DNA from 4 places in the Phytobacter sp. V91 genome. Region 2 is predicted to be linked to each of the others. Evidence: predicted binding sites of a transcription regulator. Region 2 holds the regulator's gene; each other region holds the start of a gene.
What was found. Region 2 encodes PurR, which represses purine synthesis genes. Its sites were predicted from a motif close to CANGCAAACGTTTGCNTG; they were not measured.
Positions count from the first base shown of each region.

Region 1: the regulator PurR is predicted to act here: its motif matches at 1,287-1,304, upstream of purE (5-(carboxyamino)imidazole ribonucleotide mutase).
Region 3: the regulator PurR is predicted to act here: its motif matches at 1,269-1,286, upstream of carA (glutamine-hydrolyzing carbamoyl-phosphate synthase small subunit).
Region 4: the regulator PurR is predicted to act here: its motif matches at 1,545-1,562, upstream of purM (phosphoribosylformylglycinamidine cyclo-ligase).

Region 1 is NZ_CBFFRJ010000004.1:39,232-42,366, forward strand. Features, by position in the region: gene ACSZO4_RS01530 (TonB-dependent receptor) at 1-1,203, shown strand, start outside; gene purE (5-(carboxyamino)imidazole ribonucleotide mutase) at 1,378-1,887, shown strand; gene purK (5-(carboxyamino)imidazole ribonucleotide synthase) at 1,884-2,951, shown strand; gene ACSZO4_RS01545 (methionine ABC transporter permease) at 2,984-3,135, opposite strand, start outside.
Region 2 is NZ_CBFFRJ010000048.1:26,122-29,256, forward strand. Features, by position in the region: gene ACSZO4_RS12010 (MFS transporter) at 1-664, opposite strand, end outside; gene ACSZO4_RS12015 (YnhF family membrane protein) at 832-921, opposite strand; gene purR (HTH-type transcriptional repressor PurR) at 1,220-2,245, shown strand; gene punR (DNA-binding transcriptional activator PunR) at 2,266-3,135, opposite strand, start outside.
Region 3 is NZ_CBFFRJ010000064.1:2,879-6,013, reverse strand. Features, by position in the region: gene ACSZO4_RS14205 (LacI family DNA-binding transcriptional regulator) at 1-77, shown strand, start outside; gene dapB (4-hydroxy-tetrahydrodipicolinate reductase) at 230-1,051, shown strand; gene carA (glutamine-hydrolyzing carbamoyl-phosphate synthase small subunit) at 1,507-2,655, shown strand; gene carB (carbamoyl-phosphate synthase large subunit) at 2,674-3,135, shown strand, end outside.
Region 4 is NZ_CBFFRJ010000003.1:10,053-13,187, reverse strand. Features, by position in the region: gene uraA (uracil permease) at 1-608, opposite strand, end outside; gene upp (uracil phosphoribosyltransferase) at 764-1,390, opposite strand; gene purM (phosphoribosylformylglycinamidine cyclo-ligase) at 1,669-2,706, shown strand; gene purN (phosphoribosylglycinamide formyltransferase) at 2,703-3,135, shown strand, end outside.

The sequences.
Region 1 (3,135 bases), on a different contig from region 2:
AAAGATCCGAAAATCAACCGTTGCACCCGTAGCCAGACCCTGGCATCGCAATACACCACCGATGCGTGGCTGGTCAGCCTGACCGCAGGGTGGCAACAGCAGCATTATGAGCGCGATTTCCCCTACAGCGCCTACGCGGTACATATGCCGCAGGACTGGAATATGAACGTCCAGGAGCTGCGGGCGGCAACCCGTGGTGATGATAATCCACTGGACGCCGTCTTCGGGTTGTACCGCCAGGATACCCGTGGCACTTACAATCAGCGGATGCAGTACGCCGGTATGACGGTTTCCGATACCCAGGCCTGGAATGATGCCGAAACGCTGGCAGCCTACAGCGATCTGACCTGGCATCTGACGGATAAGCTGGATCTTGGCGGCGGCGTGCGTTTCTCTCATGACAAAGCGAAAACCCGCTACCAGTTCAGCTCGCTGCCGCAAACCTATACCGGCAGCACCAGTGATAGCCAGTGGCTGGGCCAGCTCTCCGCCGGGTATCAGTTCACGCCTGAATTCCGCGTCTGGACCCGCGCAGCGCAGGGCTACAAACCGGCTGGCTACAGCATCGCCCCTTCTGCGGGTACGGCTGAATCTTATGACGCCGAGAAATCAATTAACTACGAGCTCGGCGCGCGCTATGACAATGGCGAAGTGGCGTTGCAGAGTACGCTTTTCCACACCCGCACCAAAGATGTTCAGCTCTACAGCGGCCCTACCGGCATGCAATCGCTGAACAATGCCGGTAAAGCCCGGGCAACCGGCGTTGAACTTGATGCAAGCTGGGCCTTTACGCCTGGCTGGCGTGCGCAGATCAACGGCGGCTACGTGAACTCGACCTTTGACGGAGAAGACAGTCCGTACCCGGATAAACGTCTGCCGTTTGTGCCGCTGTACAACGCAGGTGCCAGCATTAACGGCATCATTGATACCCCAATCGGCGACCTGATGCCGCGCGTGGCCATTAATGTGGTCGGCAAGCACTACTTCGATGGGGATAATGCGGTTGAGCAGGGCACCTATGCCACCACCAATCTGCGTCTTGGCTGGCAGGCAACCCGCAACGTTCAGCTGGCGACCTGGGTGGATAACCTCTTTGATAAACGCTACAGCACCTACGGCATGGTTGGCGCGCCGGGCCAGAACTGGGTACAGATTAACCAGGGACTGACCGCCGGTATTGACGTTAAAATCGATCTCTTCTGACAGGCCAGACCCACAACAGGCGCGGCGCTATATGCCGCGCCCTTCTCCTCTTTTTCGTTGCGGAGGATTGCAGCATTCATCACCACGCAACCGTTTTCCTCGCCGATTTTCCGTGCTATTCTTTGTGCCCTCAAAGCTGTTCGTAGTCACCCTCCACAGGAGTTTTCTTAACGCATGTCTTCCGCTAACCAACCGGCGCGTATCGCCATTGTCATGGGTTCGAAAAGCGATTGGGCGACCATGCAGTTCGCCACCGAAATCCTCGATATCCTGAATGTCCCGCACCATGTTGAAGTCGTCTCCGCACACCGCACTCCCGATAAACTGTTCAGCTTTGCCGAAAGCGCTGAAGAAAACGGTTTTCAGGTGATTATCGCCGGGGCCGGTGGCGCAGCGCATCTGCCGGGCATGATTGCCGCGAAAACTCTGGTGCCGGTGTTGGGTGTGCCAGTACAAAGCGCCGCCTTAAGCGGTGTGGACAGCCTCTACTCTATTGTTCAGATGCCGCGTGGCATTCCGGTGGGCACCCTGGCCATTGGTAAAGCCGGTGCCGCTAATGCGGCCCTGCTGGCAGCGCAAATTCTCGCCCAGCATGACACCGCCCTGCATCAACGGCTGGCGGAGTTCCGCCGCGCCCAGACCGATGAAGTGCTGGAAAACCCGGACCCACGGGGTGGCGCATGAAACAGGTTTGCATCTTAGGTAACGGTCAGTTAGGCCGCATGTTGCGTCAGGCTGGCGAGCCGCTAAGCATCGCTGTCTGGCCGGTCGGTCTGGACGCCGATCCGCAGGCCGTACCTTTTGCCCAGAGTGTTATCACCGCCGAAATCGAACGCTGGCCGGAGACTGCGCTGACCCGTGAGCTGGCGCGCCACCCGGCCTTTGTTAACCGCGATGTGTTTCCGATCATTGCCGATCGCCTGACCCAAAAACAGCTGTTCGACAAACTCAGTCTTGCCACCGCCCCCTGGCAGCTGCTGGCCTCCAAAAGCGAATGGCCGGCGGTATTCAACACGCTCGGCGAACTGGCGATTGTGAAGCGCCGCGTCGGCGGCTACGACGGTCGCGGGCAGTGGCGTTTGCGCGCTGACGAAACCGGGCAGTTACCGGATGACTGCTACGGCGAGTGCATTGTCGAGCAGGGGATTAACTTCTCCGGTGAAGTCTCGCTGGTCGGCGCACGCGCCCATGATGGCAGCACCGTGTTTTATCCGCTGACCCATAACCTGCATCAGGACGGTATTCTGCGCACCAGCGTGGCCTTCCCGAAACCGGACACTGAGCAACAAAAGCAGGCAGAAAGTATGCTGACTGCCATCATGAACGAGCTGAATTATGTCGGCGTGATGGCGATGGAGTGTTTCATCACCCCGGCGGGCCTGCTGATCAACGAACTGGCGCCAAGGGTGCATAACAGCGGTCACTGGACGCAAAACGGCGCCTCCATCAGTCAGTTTGAGCTGCACCTGCGCGCCGTGGTGGATTTGCCGCTACCGCAGCCGGTGGTCAACAGCCCTTCAGTGATGATCAACCTGATTGGCAGTGATTTAAACTACGACTGGCTGAAGCTGCCGCTGGTCAATCTGCACTGGTACGACAAAGAGGTGCGTCCGGGTCGCAAGGTGGGTCACCTGAACCTGAACGATGACGACACCGGTCGTCTGAGCGCCACGCTGGAAGCACTGGTGCCGCTGCTGCCGCCGGAATATGCGAGCGGTATTGTCTGGGCACAGGCAAAGCTGAACTAACAGAACGCCGGGCTAAGCCCGGCGTTTTTATCTCAATGCCTGTCGCGTTTATCGGCGCGCTGCGCCAGCCAGTCACCGAGCATCTGCACCACCTGAACCAGCACAATCAGCGCCACCACGGTGACAACCATCACCTGGGTTTCGTAACGGTAGTAGCCATAGCGGATCGCCAGATCGCCAACAC
Region 2 (3,135 bases):
TATAGAGCGTAAACATCGCTCCGGCGCCAAGAACGGTGGTTAACAGGGCAGAGACGACCTGCGGGCGCATCAGAACGGTCAGTTCTTTGCGTACATCGGGTTTCTCCCCGGCACTGCCTTTTGGCAGGGAGAGATACAGACTTACCATTGCAATCACGCCAAGACCGGCAGTCGCCAGGAAGGACATCCGCCAGCCAATGGTTTCACCAAGCCAGGTTGCAGCGGGCACTCCGCCAATATTGGCGATGGTCAGTCCCATAAACATGGTTGCAACCGCACTGGCCTGCTTCTCTTTTGCAACCACGCTTGCCGCCACAACCGAACCCAGGCCAAAAAACGCTCCGTGATTGAGGCTGGTGATAATGCGCGACAGCATCAGGGTGGTGTAGTCGGGAGCGATGGCTGACAGCACATTCCCGAGGGTAAAGATGGCCATTAAAAAGATAAGCGCATTACGTCTGGCGCGATGTGAAAGCAGCAACGTCATTAACGGCGCCCCCACCATGACCCCAATGGCATAGGCGCTGATCAGCATCCCGGCGGCGGGAATGGAGACATCGACGCCGCGCGCAATCACGGGCAGTAATCCCATTGGCGAGAACTCAGTGGTGCCGATACCAAACGCGCTGACAGCCAGGGCAAGCAGTGGGAAATTGATTTTCATGATTTATTAACTCCGGAAATGCGGTGTCGTTAGCCGACAGCCTCGCAGAAGAGAAAAGTATGACATAAATCACAAAAAACAGCGGTTAGCGATATGAGAAAAGACTATTGCCGGAAAGAGAATAATGGGGGGAAACGTCGAGGGAGAGGTGCCTCCCTCGTGGTCAATCAATTCAGAGCAGCAGTCATTGCACCCGCCACGATCACGGCAAGCACGATTACGGTGGTCATTAAAGAAAACTTCAGGTCGGTACTCATCAATTTTTCTCCTTTTCTAATTCCCCACAAAAAGTGAGATAGCGCATTTTTGCATAAATAAACGTAAAAATCTTGCAGGAATTAGATTGATATACGTTTTAGCACTTCCCCTTTTGGTCAAGATAAGACAAAATTCGACGCTAAATTTATTAGCGTACCGGCCATTGACTCCCCTCCTGACGTCCAGTGTCTTTTTCCCGGCGTAATACAGTCCCTCGCGCGGGCAAAGGGTGAAGTAAGGCAAACGTTTACCTTAAGTATTTTCAGGAGCTTATGATATGGCATGGAGTGACATCTGATGGCAACGATCAAAGACGTAGCGAAGCGAGCAAACGTTTCCACCACAACCGTATCACATGTAATTAACAAGACGCGTTTCGTGGCTGAAGAGACGCGTAACGCTGTGTGGGCGGCAATCAAAGAGCTTCATTATTCGCCGAGCGCCGTCGCCCGTAGCCTCAAGGTGAATCACACCAAATCCATTGGTCTGCTGGCGACCAGCAGTGAAGCGGCCTACTTTGCCGAGATCATTGAAGCCGTTGAGAAAAACTGTTTTCAGAAGGGTTACACCCTGATTCTGGGCAATGCCTGGAACAATTTTGAAAAACAAGGCGCTTACCTGTCGATGATGGCGCAAAAACGCGTCGACGGCCTGCTGGTGATGTGTTCCGAATACCCGGAATCACTGCTCAATATGCTCGAAGAGTATCGCCATATTCCGATGGTGGTTATGGACTGGGGTGAAGCGAAAGCTGACTTTACCGACACCGTTATCGATAACGCGTTTGAAGGCGGCTATATGGCCGGGCGCTATCTGGTCGAGCGCGGTCACCGCGATATTGGCGTTATCCCCGGCGCGCTGGAGCGTAACACCGGCGCGGGTCGCCTGGCCGGTTTTATGAAGGCCATGGACGAGGCGCATATCAGCGTCCCGGAAAACTGGATTGTGCAGGGTGATTTTGAACCTGAGTCCGGTTACCGCGCGATGCAACAGATCCTGGCGCAATCGCCGCGTCCGACCGCTATCTTCTGCGGCGGCGATATTATGGCGATGGGGGCACTGTGCGCCGCGGATGAGATGGGGCTGCGCGTGCCGCAGGACATTTCGCTGATCGGCTACGATAACGTGCGCAACTCCCGCTTCTTTACCCCGGCGCTGACCACCATCCACCAGCCGAAGGATTCGCTGGGGGAGACCGCATTCAATATGCTGCTTGACCGTATCGTGAACAAACGCGAAGTGTCGCAGTCCATCGAAGTCCACCCGCGGCTGATTGAACGTCGTTCCGTGGCTGATGGCCCTTTCCGCGACTATCGCCGTTAATCTGCTTTCCCGGGAGCAGGTCAATCCTGCTCCCACAGCCACTCCCGGTTCAGTGTTTCACTGTCCCCCAGGTAGCTGAGTAACCAGTTCAGCGCAGGTGAGGCGTCATTTTGTTGCCATGTCAGGCAGCAGGCCGCATCCGGGAACGGATTTTCCAGCTCCAGCGCCACCCACTCTCCCCGGTCAAGCCACGGGCGCGCGAAATGCGCCGGAACCATCCCCACACATAATCCGGCAGAGAGACAGGCCGCCGAGGATTCCCAGTCCGGGGCCACGACCCGCTTTTGATTGTTCAGCAGCCAGGTAATGCGTTTGGGTAACGATCGCGAGGTATCTTCCCGCACCAGTGAAGGCCAGTTGCGTAATGTATCGTCACTCAGTGGGCCGTCGAGACTCGCCAGCGGATGGTGTTGCGCAACCACACATTTCCAGCTCAGCATGCCCATATCGCGGAAAGTGTAACGCCCTCCCACCGGAATAGCCTGCGTTGCCCCGATAGCCAGCTCAACGCGACCATCAGCCAGCGCATCCCACACGCCATTGAACACTTCCTGGAACACCAGCAGTTCCACATCACTAAAATGGCGATAAAAATCAACAATCATTTGCCGGGTACGCTCAGGCTTAACAATATTGTCGACCGCAATCGCCAGCTGGCCCCGCCAGCCATTGGCAATTTGCTGACATTGCTGGCGGGTGACCTGCATTTTTTTGATAACAGATCGTCCTTCTTTTAAAAACAGTGCGCCGGCAGGGGTAAGTTCGACGTCACGATGGCGACGATGAAAAAGCTCTACCGCCAGCCACTCCTCCAGTTGTCGCACGGTGTAGCTGACAGCAGAGGGTACACGGTGTAACTCCTGCGCTGCGCCACTGAAACTTCCGTTGCG
Region 3 (3,135 bases), on a different contig from region 2:
AGGGCAATGATGAACCGCCAAAGCGGATAATTTTGCCTCCGGCGCTGGTGGTCAGAGAGTCCTGCGGATTTCGTTAAGGATCACCCAAAAGTCGACTCATGCCTTTTACTGATACTCCATGCTGTTTATCATTTAATTCTAATTATCGGCGTTTTCGGCTGGCAGCCCCATCGTGGGCTGGTTACTCTGGAAGCGATTTTCAGCATTTCATTAACAAAAGAGTACAACTATGCATGATGCACAAATCCGTGTTGCTATCGCGGGGGCCGGTGGCCGTATGGGCCGCCAGTTAATTCAGGCCACTTTGCAAATGGACGGCGTGGCACTGGGTGCAGCGCTGGAGCGCGAAGGTTCTTCTCTGTTGGGAAGCGATGCGGGAGAGCTGGCCGGCGTCGGCAAAACGGGCGTTATCGTCAGCAGCGATTTACAGGCGGTAAAAGATGATTTTGATGTCTTTATCGATTTTACCCGCCCGGAAGGCACGCTGGCCCATCTGGCGTTTTGCCGCAAAAATCAAAAAGGGATGGTGATTGGCACCACCGGTTTTGATGATGCGGGTAAACAGGCCATCAGTGATGCCGCCAAAGAGATTGGCATTGTGTTTGCCGCGAATTTCAGCGTGGGCGTGAATGTGATGCTCAAACTGCTGGAAAAGGCCGCCAAAGTAATGGGTGGCTATACCGATATCGAAATCGTTGAAGCGCACCATCGCCACAAAGTGGATGCACCTTCGGGGACGGCACTGGCCATGGGAGAAGCTATTGCGCATGCGCTGGATAAAGATTTGAAAGAATGTGCGGTATACAGCCGCGAAGGCTATACCGGCGAACGCGTGCCAGGCACCATTGGTTTTGCCACCGTCCGTGCGGGTGACATCATCGGTGAACATACGGCGATGTTTGCCGATATCGGTGAACGCGTGGAGATCAGTCATAAAGCTTCAAGTCGGATGACCTTTGCCAATGGCGCTGTTCGTTCCGCTTTGTGGCTTAAATCAAAGAACAATGGTCTTTTTGATATGCGAGATGTGCTTGATCTCAACAATTTGTGATGTTTATTACCCATCGTGATGTGGTTATTGCAGTCGTAATGCTTTGATTGCAAGGGCGATATTTTATCGCCCTTTTATTTTATCTGTTTCAGGTGTTTTTTATCTCTAAATCGATATTTATATATAACTTCCTGCATTTATTTGGCTGCCAAATGTAAATTTTGACCATCTGGTCCACTTTTCCCTCTCCTTGCCCATCAGTGATCATTTTTATCACCACGCAAGCGTTTACCTGACGTATGTAAACCGATCTTTTTACCCTTTAAATCATGCTATTCTTTTCTGGGGCGCAAAAAGACATGAAAAATATGCGCTATAAGTTGACTTTTACCCTTCATGTCTCCAGAATGCCGCCGTTTGCAAAAAATTCGCGGCTACGCAGATTTGCATTGATTCATGCGTCACATTTGAATTAATATGCAAATAAAGTGAGTGAATATTCTCTGGAGGGTGTTTTGATTAAGTCAGCGCTATTGGTTCTGGAAGACGGAACCCAGTTTTACGGTCGGGCCATAGGGGCAACAGGTTCGGCGGTTGGGGAAGTCGTTTTCAATACTTCAATGACCGGTTATCAAGAAATCCTCACTGATCCTTCCTATTCCCGCCAAATCGTCACTCTTACTTATCCCCATATCGGTAATGTCGGCACCAATGCTGCTGATGAAGAATCTTCTCAAGTCCATGCGCAAGGCCTGATCATTCGTGACCTGCCGCTGATTGCCAGCAACTACCGCAATACTGAAGATCTCTCTTCTTACCTCAAGCGCCATAACATTGTGGCGATTGCCGATATCGATACCCGTAAGCTGACCCGTTTGCTGCGTGAAAAAGGTGCACAAAACGGCTGCATCATCGCCGGTGACAGTCTGGACGCAACCCTGGCGCTGGAGAAAGCGAAAGCCTTCCCCGGTCTGAACGGGATGGATCTGGCGAAAGAAGTGACCACCGCTGAAACCTACAGCTGGACGCAGGGGAGCTGGACGCTGGAAGGCGAGCTGCCGGAAGCCAAAAAAGAGAGCGAATTGCCGTTCCACGTTGTCGCCTACGACTTTGGCGCAAAACGTAACATTCTGCGCATTCTCGTCGACAGAGGCTGTCGCCTGACGGTTGTTCCGGCGAAAACCCCGGCAGACGAAGTCCTGAAGATGAATCCGGATGGGATTTTCCTGTCCAACGGACCTGGCGACCCGGCACCGTGCGACTACGCGATTGCCGCTATCGAAACCTTCCTCGAGACCGACATTCCGGTCTTCGGTATCTGCCTGGGCCATCAGTTGCTGGCGCTGGCGAGTGGGGCGAACACCGTGAAGATGAAGTTTGGTCACCACGGCGGCAACCACCCGGTGAAAGATATCGATAACAATACCGTGATGATCACTGCCCAGAACCACGGTTTTGCGGTTGATGAGGCATCAATGCCCGCGACGCTGCGCGTGACCCATAAATCCCTGTTCGACGGCACCCTGCAGGGGATTCACCGCACGGACAAACCGGCATTCAGCTTCCAGGGTCACCCTGAAGCGAGCCCGGGACCGCACGATGCCGCGCCGCTGTTTGACCACTTTATTGAATTAATCGAGCAATATCGCAACACCGCTAAATAATCAGGAGCGAAGAGAATCATGCCAAAACGTACAGACATAAAAAGCATCCTGATCCTTGGCGCTGGTCCGATCGTTATCGGCCAGGCTTGTGAGTTCGACTACTCCGGCGCGCAGGCGTGTAAAGCGCTGCGTGAAGAGGGCTATCGCGTCATTCTGGTGAACTCCAACCCGGCGACCATTATGACCGACCCGGAAATGGCGGATGCTACCTATATTGAGCCGATCCACTGGGAAGTGGTGCGCAAAATCATCGAAAAAGAGCGTCCGGATGCGGTTCTGCCGACCATGGGCGGCCAGACAGCGCTGAACTGCGCGCTGGAACTGGAACGTCAGGGCGTACTCGAAGAATTTGGCGTCACCATGATCGGTGCTACCGCCGATGCGATTGATAAAGCCGAAGACCGCCGTCGTTTTGATGTGGCGATGAAGAAAATCGGCCTCGACACTGCCCGCTCCGGCATCGCGCATACTATGGAAGAA
Region 4 (3,135 bases), on a different contig from region 2:
TCAACCACGCCCATGGCGAAGGAGAGCGCATAGCCCGCCAGCACGCCAATCAGAATCGGGATGATGGCAAGGAAACCACGGAACAGCACCGAACCGAACACCGTCACGCCCAGCGTCACCATCGAGATAATCACCGTTTTGGTGTCTGCGGATTGCCCTTCAGCTGGCAGCAAACCGGCCATACCGGCTGCGACACCGGCCAGTTCCAGACCGATGACGGCAACGATTGCGCCCATTGCCGCAGGCGGGAACATCACATCCAGCCAGCCCGTGCCCGCTTTCTTCACAATAAAAGCGACGACGCAGAACAACGCGCCGCACATGATAAATCCACCCAGCGCCACTTCGTAGCCCAGCGGCAGAAGCAGCAGCACCGGTGAAATAAAGGCAAAGCTGGAACCCAGGTAAGCCGGAATTTTACCCTTACAGATAAAGAGATACAGCAGCGTTCCGACACCATTAAACAACAGCACGGTGGCCGGGTTGATGTGAAACAGGATTGGCACCAGCACGGTTGCGCCAAACATAGCGAACAAGTGCTGCAAACTAAGCGGGATTGTCTGTAAAAGCGGCGGTCTTTCACTCACCCCGATAGCACGGCGCGTCATAGTGTTTTCCTCTAAGTGTTACGTGTTGTTGTATATGTTCCACCCATCGTTCATCGCACAGTTTTATAAACTGCGTGATGCAATCAGGTGGATTCTGTTGTGGTTTACGCCAAAAAAAAGCCGACTTCTAAAGTCGGCTTTAATTTTTAAATCATTTACTTGGTACCAAAGATTTTGTCACCAGCATCGCCGAGGCCCGGAATAATGTATCCGTGCTCGTTAAGACCTTTGTCGATCGAGGCAGTGTACAGCTCGACATCAGGGTGAGCTTTCTCAAGCGCAGCCAGGCCTTCCGGCGCGGCAACCAACACCAGCACTTTAATGCTGTGGCAGCCGGCGTTTTTCAGCAGGTCGATGGTGGCGATCATGGAACCGCCGGTGGCAAGCATTGGGTCAACGACCAGCGCCATACGTTCGTCGATATTGGAAACCAGCTTCTGGAAGTAAGGTACCGGCTCCAGCGTCTCTTCGTTGCGATAAATACCGACAACGCTGATACGCGCGCTCGGGACGTGTTCCAGCACGCCTTCCATCATGCCAAGGCCGGCACGCAGGATCGGCACTACGGTGATTTTTTTACCTTTGATCTGCTCAACTTCTACCGGGCCGTTCCAGCCCTCGATCACGACGCGTTCTGTTTCCAGATCAGCAGTCGCTTCATAGGTCAGCAAGCTACCGACTTCCGAGGCGAGTTCACGAAAGCGTTTAGTGCTGATGTCATGTTCGCGCATCAGTCCCAGCTTGTGTTTGACGAGTGGGTGTTTTACTTCCACAACCTTCATACTCTTCTCCTTCCCCTAAAAGGTGGTAGCCACAAAAAAAATCGCCGGATTATACCGCTTTTTTTCCGTTGCGCTACAGATACGGCGTTGATCCTGATCAATCAGACTGGAAAAGAGTATATCCTAAGAATCCTCACTGCCCTGAAATAATGGACTCGCAAACGTTTGCCTTCACTGTTAGAATTGCGCCGAATTTTATTTCTGTCACCCGCCCTGTTTCAGCTGGCAGCCTGAAAAATGGCGGGTGAACCGCAAGCAAACGCGTGGGGACTCAAGCAGTGACCGATAAAACCTCTCTTAGCTACAAAGATGCCGGTGTTGATATTGACGCAGGTAATGCTCTGGTAGACCGAATCAAAGGCGTGGTGAAGAAAACCCGTCGTCCTGAAGTTATGGGCGGCCTGGGTGGCTTCGGCGCGCTGTGCGCATTGCCGCAAAAATATCGTGAGCCAGTACTGGTTTCCGGCACTGACGGCGTGGGTACAAAACTGCGCCTGGCGATGGATCTGAAACGTCACGACAGCATCGGGATCGATCTGGTTGCCATGTGCGTGAACGACCTGGTGGTACAGGGCGCTGAGCCACTGTTCTTCCTCGACTACTACGCCACGGGCAAACTGGACGTCGATACTGCATCCAGCGTGATAACCGGTATTGCCGAAGGTTGCCTGCAATCAGGTTGCGCGCTGGTCGGCGGTGAAACCGCAGAGATGCCGGGCATGTACCACGGTGAAGATTATGACGTTGCGGGTTTCTGCGTCGGCGTGGTTGAAAAATCTGAGATCATCGACGGTTCGAAAGTTACCGATGGCGACGTACTGATTGCTCTGGCTTCCAGCGGTCCGCACTCCAACGGTTACTCGCTGGTGCGTAAAGTGATTGAAGTGAGCGGTTGCGATCCGGAAACCACCCAGCTCGAAGGTAAATCACTGGCCGATCACCTGCTGACGCCAACCCGCATCTACGTAAAATCAATCCTGGAACTGATTGAAAATGTGGACGTACACGCCATTGCCCACCTGACCGGCGGCGGCTTCTGGGAGAATATCCCGCGCGTGCTGCCGGACAACACTCAGGCGGTGATTGACGAAGCGTCCTGGCAGTGGCCAGCCGTCTTTGACTGGCTGCAAAGCGCTGGCAACGTCAGCCGCCATGAAATGTACCGCACCTTTAACTGTGGCGTTGGTATGGTTATCGCTCTGCCGGAAGCGGAAGCTGATAAGGCTATCGCATTGTTGAATGCCAAAGGTGAAAACGCGTGGAGAATCGGTATTATCAAAGCATCCGATTCCAGTGAGCGCGTGATCATCGAATGAAAAATATAGTGGTGCTTATTTCCGGCAGCGGAAGCAATTTGCAGGCGATTATTGATGCCTGCAAACAAAAGAAAATCAATGGCACCATCAGGGCAGTATTCAGTAATAAGGCCGACGCGTTCGGCCTTGAACGTGCGCGGGAAGCCAGTATTCCCGCTCATGCCCTTCTGGCTTCGCAGTTTGCCAGTCGCGAAGGCTTCGACCGCCAACTGATGCAGGAAATTGACGCCTACGCGCCGGACCTGGTCGTGCTGGCAGGCTATATGCGTATCCTCAGCCCGGCGTTCGTCGCCCATTACGCTACACGTCTTATTAATATCCACCCTTCCCTGTTGCCCAAATATCCTGGCCTCAATACTCACCGTCAGGTACTGGAAAACGGCGACGAACTTCACGGCACTACCGTGCATTTTGTTACTGATGAGCTGG